3 regions of the Vallitalea pronyensis genome follow, and region 2 is predicted to be linked to each of the others. Evidence: riboswitches for the same ligand, from Rfam matches in the RefSeq annotation. Region 2 holds a riboswitch; each other region holds the start of a gene.

Region 1 (3,286 bases), 1.4 Mb from region 2:
GAAAAAGTTACCATTTATATTACTATATTACAATATTTAAATAAATAAATCCACCCCTTTTTATTCACCCCGAAAATATTCCGTAGATAAGATAAAGGGCTGCTTCATCTTTCCATGATATCAGCCCCTTTATACTTATGGTTCGATTGGTCCATCTTCTGAATCTTGTCTTATATTGGATACCATACGTTTGAACATTTCACCATTAAGTGAACCTGTTTTGGCCATCATACCAATTTCATGGGATGTAAGATCACCCATGTAGGGATGCCCATGACTTACATGTTGATGCTCTGGTTGCTTTTCAATAATACCTTCTGGCACACCATCTTGATCATTAAAATTTGTGCTTTCAATATTTTCACTTATCCTTGGGTCTGTGCTATTGGATGCCGGATAACTTTTTATGTCTTTCATCGTTTCATATCCTTTCCATGTTGTCAATTCCTATAGGGTATCTTTTCTTATCTTATTGCATGCATGAAAATCCTCTTATCATGGACAAAATGAAGCCTTCTATTCCACATGCTAATATAAAATAAGTAGAGATTATACCTATCTCTACTTATTATACCCTTGTTCTCATATTCTATTATACGATAAGTGGAATAGACTTTAGTCTCCAACATTACCTTTGACTTGACCTTATGACAATGCCATTTTTTTCAACTGCTTAAAGACGTCCGTAACCTGTGGCACCATCAGGATAATAAGGGTTAAGAATATTTCTCCAGCAATATAGGCAAGATTATAACCGATTGAATAAGGTACCGGGTCAAATCCTAAATCAATGGCATAACTTTGAAAGAAAACAACCCCTGCAATAAAATGACATAAAAATCGACCAAATGCTCCAAGAATAAGACCTTTCATTAACCCATTTGGCGTGTTACGCATAAGTCCAGCAAATCCAAGCATACCAAAAGCTAATGGATAATCCAGCAATAATTGTATGGGATGCATGACCCAGCCGCCAAGGGCAAGTTGTAGCAATCCATATGTCATACCGCAAATTATACCTTGTACCGTTCCAAACCAATAACCGATAACAGCTATAAAAAGCATGCTAAACAGTGTAATGGAACCACCCTGAGGTAAGGTTACAAGTTTCACATAGGACAACGCTACAGCTATTGCGATGGCAATTGCAGAATACACTAACTCTTTTGTTTTCATGGATCGAGAACGACTACCTAAAGCCACAACAGCTATTAAAAGAATAAGGGCAATTGCAACTAAAATAATCTGACCTAGTGTAGATGTAATGATACCTTGGATATCGCCACTTGCAATAGCGTCTTGAAATTGTTTTAACATGAAAAAATCCTCCTTAAAATCTAGGAGGGATCATGGAGTTTGAAAGCATACTGTATGTATTACTTAACGCTTCCCTTCGTCGGCATTATCCGAATCAGGTTATAAGGGTCAGTACTTTACTTTCTCAGCCCAAGGCTCCCCTAGCACATATTTTATTTTCATACATAATGTATACCATTATGGTGGATTTGTCAAGTGGACTTACATATCCAAATACTTCATTGTAAAATCCATCACTTTTTGCACATTATCAGCGTTAGTACTGTATGCTGAAGAATTGACGATTTTATTATGCTCATCAAAATATTTACCAGACACATCACTCACGTCATCTGAGGTAGCTAAATAGGTGTATGTTCTTGCCATTTCCTCAGGGGTAATGGCTTTTTTACTTTTTAGAGCATATGCAAATTTTGCAAGTTTAGAAAGATGAGGATAGCGACTGATGTCCACTTTCACATTTGTTACCCGTATACAGTTAACTGTAACCTTTGTATCTTTTAATTTATCAGCAAGCCAATAGGTGTACATCACCTGAGCTATTTTAGATTGATAATATGCTTTTGACACATTGAACTTCCGGCTCTGAAATTCTGGGTCTTTAAAATCAACGCTTATGGAGGGATGAACAATTAAACCCTTTGAAGCAATTGTAATAATTCGACCTTGGTTACTTCTTTTTATGGATTCCAATAGAAGTTCAGTTAATAATACAGCCCCAAGATGATTGGTCGCCCATATTTTTTCTATGCCTTCTTTGGTCATCACTGCCTTTTTTTGCGTAATATCAAATAGTGCTGCATTACTGATAAGTACGTCTAATGTATCGTACTTTGCTAGGAACCCAGTGACCATCTTCCTAATGGAAGATTGCAAAGACATGTCAACAAGCATTAATTCAGCTGAATTGTTTTCATGTGATTGTTTCACTTCTTCCAAAGCCTTTTCTCCCTTTTGTTCATTTCTACAAGCCAGAATGACATGATAGCCTGCTTCTGCCATTTGAATAGCCGCAGCTTTACCAATACCTGAATTTGCTCCTGTAATTAAACATATTTTTTTATCCATATTCTTCATGCCTCCTTATTGACAAAACCCATCTCTATTAGTGTGTACCAATGCCTTACTTACTAATCAAGACTGCTTCTTTTTCTTTTCAAATTTTTTGTATGCGAAAGAAATGACGCCTATACAAATGAGTAAACCTATGATTGCAGGAATAAAAATGGATTGGCCGGATTCCCCTCCTTCAACAACACTCCATATCATTTTTCCTACAGTCATAAACACCACAACAGATAAACCAATCCATAAACTCCGTTTCCACAATGCCATACCTAAAGCAATAAAAGATATTGGAATAATAAGTGTAACGAGAATTTTAGCTATCCCCCAGCTGCCCATCAGGTATTCCATTTCCATATCTAAAAATTGTTCCACTAATGCACTTGATGATTCAGGCTCTGGGAACCAGAACATGCTAGTCATCAGTAAAAAAATAGTAACAGATATACCCGTCCAACTTCTTTTATAAGCAAAATAGCAGAATGGTATTAAAAACAGGGGTCGGATATACCAGCTCAATTGATTGTGGTGACGTTCAAACGCCCAGTTAAAAAATGCATCATTTGTAGCGAATAAAATTAAGAATACCACTGTCAGCAGTGCAAAAACCACCGCGAAAATCAAGTCATACTTTTTACGTTTTTTGTTTCCCATCATACTCACCCTTTCAGATTATAACTAGCCATCTTATTTACACTTTAACAAGGTTAAACTTTATAAACCACTTGGTCTAGACCTTGTGGTTTACATTATAACATTACTGTTATTGACTGTCAACAAAGTTTCAAATCTTTATGATAAAATATTTAAATACATAAAAAAACTACCAATCTGGTAGTTTTATATATTTAGGCTATATTTCTCTTATGATGTACCTAACCCATGCTTCATAAAATCAACATAA
Region 2 (3,286 bases):
TAGAGAAGATGACTTTTTCTATTTCTTTGCAGAGTTTTACTCGATTTTTGTGAGACAGTCGAAAGTACAAACTCATAAGGAAGTTCTTTCGATTCACACATAGTTTGTACCGATCTAAATAATCTTTAGCTAATGTTATGGTTTCAAAACTACTTATCCATTGAATGAGATCAGCTTCACAAATAATATCTCTTTCAATAATATTAACGACTACCGTGGTGAAGCGATCATCCTCATTATTAATAAACACAAGCTTATTATGACATACCAGGCGTTTCGTTAAGTCTAAGGATTCTTTTAATTGTATACCACCAATGGAGGAACATTCCATTAAATAATCAAATGTCAAAGCCCAATGTCCAGTAGCATCTGCCCATCCTTTTACAGGATCATATCCACGTGTATCTTTTTCATTCTCTATGTAGTTGACCAATGACGTATACACATGAATGACAAGTTCTTGACTTAATAATTGCTGATTATGTGTTAAATGATAATTCAAAATACCACCAATAATAAGTACGGTAAAAGACCGGTTAAAGACACCGTCATTCTCAGCTAAACCATGTTCATAAAAAAGATGGTCTTTACTTAAACATAAATCCAGTAGCGCAATTAATTGTTTATTCGTTAATGCCTTACGTTCAATGATTGTTAAGAGGCACGGTAAAATAAGATGGTCCCTTAATTCTGGATCAGTTGACCCAATATGCTTCATTATATGAAGTACAAAGGTATTGGGATCCATATTATCCAGTAAAGTCCATTCTCTTAATTTCATTTGCTGTAACAGTTCTTTTAAAGTTGTTTCATTCATTTTAACCCTCCTAATCACATTATCGTAATATCATTATACTTTATGAACCTTGACAACGTCCTGTCAGGGTAATACGAATACAATAATCATGTTATAAAATGGTAAAAACGGATGAGTAAATATGTCTTGATTAATCAAGTAAACTATGCTATGATGATAGCGATACAATAATTGCATATTTTTTGCTAGGGGTGCTGGTGTTGCCAGCTGAGATTAAGAACCATATTCTTTGACCCTATAAACCTGATCTGGTTAATACCAGCGGAGGGAAGCTTATAACATATACTTGATGATATTAAGGCAATCCTTTCGGATTGCTTTTTCTATTGGAAAAGTTCTCCTACATGTCATGTTGTTATCAAAAGAAGTGACGAGCACATCCAATCATCCATTTTACATAGCCTATAAGTTTTCCACCTGTAAGGTATGCGCAGAAGGTGACTACCTTGATTTTTGGTGCAAAAAACAGAAAGGATGAATCTCATGAAACTTAATACGCATAAACTCGCTTTAACAGGTATTTTAGTAGCCTTAGGTGTCATTTTAAGTCCTTATCATGTTCCCATTGGGCTTACAAAATGTTATCCATGGCAACATTTAATTAATGTGATATCAGCTATTCTTTTAGGACCAGTGTACGCTGTTGGTCAAGCGTTTACCGTATCCCTGCTACGTAATCTCCTTGGTATGGGTACGTTGTTTGCTTTTCCTGGCAGTCTATTTGGTGCACTTCTTGCTAGTTTACTCTACATGCGATATGGCAAAACCTATTTAGCCGCTTTAGGTGAATGCATTGGAACCGGTGTTATAGGAGCGATGGTTGCTACTCCTGTAGCGAATCTCTTCATGGGAAAAGAAGCAACTCTATTTGCTTTTATTATACCCTTTATGATCAGTTCTTTTGTAGGAGCAGTATTAGCTGTATGCATATTCCAATTAACGGGTATCAAAAGAATTGTTTTGGCGAAAGAGAGATACTTATCATGAAAACAGCTTTAACAATAGCTGGTTCTGATAGTAGTGGAGGTGCAGGGATACAGGGAGACTTAAAAACTTTTGCAGCCCATGGTGTGTACGGTATGAGTGTGATTACAGCTATTACGGCACAAAATACAGTACGCGTGTCTCATATTCAAGGGCTTGACCCTTTGACCATAGAGAAACAGATTGATGCTATTTTTAGTGACATTCAGGTAGGCAGCGTCAAAATAGGTATGCTATATAATAAGCGTATCGTTCATGCAGTGTTAAATACTTTAAAAAAGTATACCATGCCTCCTATTGTGTTAGACCCTGTTATGGTATCGACCACTGGCAGAATCCTCTTAAAAGGCGATGCAATCACCATGATGGTTGAAGAGCTTTTTCCCATATGCCATATGATTACACCCAATATATTAGAAGCTGAACTCATCACCAAGATGCCTATTAAGAACATAGACGATATGAAAAAAGCTTGTATACGCTTACACAAACAGGGGCCAAAGAATGTCTTGGTGAAAGGTGGTCACTTGAAAGATACAGCCACGGACATTTATTATAATGGTTATGATTTTATAAGCTATGAACATGAACGTATCCCTAATACGAACACCCATGGTACAGGGTGTGCTTTATCTTCTGCTATAGCAGCTAACTGGAGTATAGGGTATCCTTCACATGTGGCTATTCAACGAGCTAAAAGCTACATCAGCAAAGCCATTCAAGGTGGTTTTTCAATAGGCAGTGGAGATGGACCCATTAAGCATTTTCCGAAAGGAGTATATAATGAATAATACCGATCAAGAAATCTATAAAAAAATCTATGAAAGTACAGAAAAACCGCTTATTCACTATATCACCAATTATGTGACAGTGAATGATATGGCAAATATGACGCTAGCTTTTGGGGGAAGTCCCATTATGGCTGAAGCTGTGGAAGAGCTAGAAGAGATTACTAGGCAGTGCCAGTGTTTAGTCATTAACATTGGGACCATTACTTCAGATAAAGTAACTGCTATACATGATGCCATTGCCATTGCCAATAGGCATCATATACCTGTTATCATTGACCCTGTAGGTGTAGCGGCAACCTCCTACCGTAAAAAGATGATTATGGATATATTAGAAACATTTCATGTGGATATTATTAAAGGTAATGGCTCAGAAATAAAAGCGATACTTGGATTGACAACACAAGCAAAAGGGGTAGATGGTGAAGCATTAGAACAAACAGAATTAACTGACATTGGTGTGGCAGTAGCCAAGAGATACAATGCTGTTGTAGCCATAACGGGAAAAGACGACATGGTATGTTCTGCTTCAAAAGTGGCAATCGTTAAGGGAGATACGCCCAGATTAACAGAGATCACTGGAACAGGGTGCATGATATCCACACTGATAAGTGTTGCTTATGCCCGTTGTAAAGACCCATTTGCCAGCAGTGTCTACGGCATGTTGGCTATGCATACAGCGGCATCAGATGTGGAA
Region 3 (3,286 bases), 120 kb from region 2:
TTTCCCAAAATATTGTAACGATAAAGCATGTGCTTTTTGGGCAGCTTGTTCTAAATACATTTCTGCCATGGGTGATAATAAACGTAAAAAATCATCTTCTGTTAGGATGTTTTTATGGAGTATGGTCATCATATCTTTTTCCGATGTTTGGTCATGCATAGGATAAAAATCATCATCCCTTATGGTCTGATAAACGTGATAAAAGCTCATGAGTTAACTCCTTCGTACAAAAACCCAGTAAGAGGAGAAGATGCGTTCCCATAAGTACTTTGTCTACCTAATTGAGCCTCATATGCTAGCCTTCCAGCTTGTACAGCTAGATGGAAGGCTTTTCCCATATGAACAGGACTGTTGGCTGTTGCTATGGCCGTATTAACAAGTACGGCATCTGCCCCCATTTCCATGGCTTCTGCTGCTTCAGATGGTCTTCCTATACCAGCATCAACAACAACTGGGATATCAATTTCTTCAATGATGATTTGGATTAATTCTTTGGTTCTAATGCCTCTGTTTGTACCGATTGGCGCTCCTAAAGGCATGACTGTTGCTGCCCCAGCATCCACAAGCCTCTTAGCGCTCATGAGATCTGGGTTCATATAAGGCAAGACCACAAACCCTTCTTTAGCTAATATTTCTGTTGCCCTTACTGTTTCCATGTTATCGGGAAGCAAATACTTATTATCTGAAATAACCTCTATTTTTACCCAATTACCACAACCCATGGTTCTTGCTAAACGTGCAATGCGTACGGCTTCATCTGCATTACGGGCTCCAGAAGTATTGGGTAGTAATGTGCAATGCTTCGGAATATAGTCCAGAAGATTATCTTCTTTTGAATCCAAATCCACTCTTCTTAATGCCATGGTAACCACCTGTGTTCCACTTGCTTCTACAACTTCTGGTACTATTTTTTTATCTGGAAATTTACCAGTGCCGATTAGTAATCGACTCTGTAATGTCTTACCTCCAATGACTAATTGATTCACTACGATCACTCCTTATGATTGATTTAACAATGATTCTTCAAAACTTATGTATGCCTTTCGCCAAGGATTAATCTTAACACCATATTGGCTTGATGATTTGCAGCAATAGCCACTCTAGGGGCCATTAATCCACTGCCTATCTTTGCTTCTGATACACCATCACCTATAACGTATAGGTTTTTCATCACCCGTTTTGTCGTGATGGTATTGTTAGAGAAATAGCCAGCAACCCCAGAAGCTGCTACTACTGTTTTATGTTCTGAAAGCAACGTATTGACTAATACTGCCTTGGATTCTGGATGATCAAAGGCTTCAATGACGATATCTGGTTCTCGAAAACACATGGCAATGTTTGTTTGATCTAAGCATACATCCTTTGTAACGATTTTAACAAAAGGATTTATCTGTTCAAGTATGTCCTTTAAGGCAGATGTTTTTTTCATACCAATATGCTTTAAAAAATAGTGCTGTCGATTGAGATTGCTGGGTTCAACAACATCATAATCGATTAAGATTAATTTTCCTATACCTAATCGTGCTAAGGAAACAGCAGCATGGGACCCTAAGCCACCTAATCCTGCGATTCCAACACAGGCATTTTTTATTCTTTCGTGCACGCCAGGTGTATGTCTTGCAACCAGCAAAGCCTCTAACGCACGTTTTTTGGGTTTCTCACCTCTTTTTATAAGGGTGACGGTATCTTTGGCTTTTAGGGTGATATCCTTATGGATGACATGACCATTAACAATGATAATGTCTGCATCATTCTTAATCATATCTCTCACAGCATACGCTGATGCATGATGGGGTACAAAGCAATTTTTTTCATTGACCACAATTTTCATTTTACCCACCACCTACGAATCGGACAATTTCTATTTTATCGTCATGGTTAATTGCCCTGGTTGTGTAATTCGATTTTTGAATAATCTCCATGTTAATTTCCACAACAACTTTGTCCTTGTCAAGACTTAATACTTCCAGCATGTGATCAATTGTTATGCCAGATTCTAAGGAGATTTCTTTACCGTTAACTAGCATTTATTCACCTTCTTTTATTTTAGTTTCCCTGATTGTGATAATGCTTCGTGGATTTTTGTATGGACTAAGTTATCCATACAAATGATAACAAGAACAATAATTTTAATCATCAAAAAAAGCTTACCTAAAGGTAAGCTCCAAGACGTTATCACTGGTCATTAATTTCTATCCTGTTATCAAAACAAAAAACATAGCATTCCAGAGACAAATAGGCTTTATAACAGGAGGTACAAAGATATCCTCATTGTGCTTATTTGTAACCAAATATACTGTGGTTCATGATTTTGATGCTTTCCTACGTTGGCATTACCCATATCAGGTTATAAGGGTCAGAAATAACATTTCTTTCTCAGATTGTCAGTACAACCTCCCCTAGTTTTAACAGTATGAAGTTTTTAAATCATTATCAAATACTTATTTTTTTCAAAAGCTATAATTTTATGGATAGCAATTTCTTATTCATTATACAGCTTTGTTTGATAAAAGGCAACCTTTTTTAGTGAATGAAACATGTTTTCAAAATAGACTTGCTATTGTTTTATTGTACAGATAATGGCACGTAAGTATGGGATGCCGATAGAGCATGTGCTTACCAGAATACCGCATAATGCCTTTTACGTAGCTTTGCATGTAGGAATCATAACAATGTATGTTACAAGCTTTACAGTTCATTTTACTGGCTTTAGGACAGTTATCTAGCCGCTCAACAGCGTAAGTCATAAATGTGTGGCAAACAGGGCACAAATCCATATCTGTATGCATAACATGTTTACGTTGACAATACATCTTTGTCATAGCTTGTAAGGTTTTCTTTTTAACCTGTATAGCATCCATAGCTTCTTCTTACTCCATGTAACCTGTTTTATTTAGCCGTAGTATGGTAGAGGTTAATACTAAACCATTCACCTTCAATTGGAATCAAATCCAAATCACTGGGTTGTGCGATGCTTTCAAAGACCTTCTCTTCCACAACGTTATACTGTCCTTTTCCTTCATGTAGTTCTCGGCAACGGGTCTCTGTGGCAAAATCTACTGACATGTCCAGTTGATTATCTTGAAGATATTGATTCACGTCATCTAATTTAGGGTTATCATCTTTGATAACAATACCTGCATTGATGAGGCCTTCTTTGGATACACGAACAGCATCCGTTATACCTTGTGCTATAGCATTTCCCATATTGGTGATACCAAAAAAAGATACTGATAAATCAAAGGCTTGTCTCAGAAAAGGCAAACTCGTGGCGTCACAGGCAATA

Evidence for each region. Region 2 has a riboswitch for thiamine pyrophosphate ahead of thiW (energy coupling factor transporter S component ThiW). Riboswitches for the same ligand answer to the same signal wherever they lie in the genome.
Region 1: it holds a riboswitch for thiamine pyrophosphate, as region 2 does, so the genes downstream of both, HZI73_RS19635 (energy-coupled thiamine transporter ThiT) here and thiW (energy coupling factor transporter S component ThiW) in region 2, are expected to answer to the same signal.
Region 3: it holds a riboswitch for thiamine pyrophosphate, as region 2 does, so the genes downstream of both, thiS (sulfur carrier protein ThiS) here and thiW (energy coupling factor transporter S component ThiW) in region 2, are expected to answer to the same signal.

What each region holds. Positions count from the first base shown of each region.
Region 1 covers NZ_CP058649.1:4,726,730-4,730,015, forward strand. The annotation lists gene HZI73_RS19630 (hypothetical protein) at 136-417, opposite strand; gene HZI73_RS19635 (energy-coupled thiamine transporter ThiT) at 646-1,317, opposite strand; TPP riboswitch at 1,372-1,469, opposite strand; gene HZI73_RS19640 (SDR family NAD(P)-dependent oxidoreductase) at 1,519-2,385, opposite strand; gene HZI73_RS19645 (hypothetical protein) at 2,452-3,039, opposite strand; gene HZI73_RS19650 (TetR/AcrR family transcriptional regulator) at 3,247-3,286, opposite strand, start outside.
Region 2 covers NZ_CP058649.1:3,281,260-3,284,545, forward strand. The annotation lists gene HZI73_RS13765 (DUF2785 domain-containing protein) at 1-817, opposite strand, end outside; TPP riboswitch at 995-1,104, shown strand; gene thiW (energy coupling factor transporter S component ThiW) at 1,301-1,804, shown strand; gene thiD (bifunctional hydroxymethylpyrimidine kinase/phosphomethylpyrimidine kinase) at 1,801-2,592, shown strand; gene thiM (hydroxyethylthiazole kinase) at 2,585-3,286, shown strand, end outside.
Region 3 covers NZ_CP058649.1:3,399,070-3,402,355, reverse strand. The annotation lists gene thiH (2-iminoacetate synthase ThiH) at 1-210, opposite strand, end outside; gene HZI73_RS14355 (thiazole synthase) at 207-986, opposite strand; gene thiF (sulfur carrier protein ThiS adenylyltransferase ThiF) at 1,031-1,831, opposite strand; gene thiS (sulfur carrier protein ThiS) at 1,833-2,027, opposite strand; TPP riboswitch at 2,303-2,411, opposite strand; gene HZI73_RS26880 (nitrous oxide-stimulated promoter family protein) at 2,544-2,861, opposite strand; gene HZI73_RS14335 (class I SAM-dependent methyltransferase) at 2,890-3,286, opposite strand, start outside.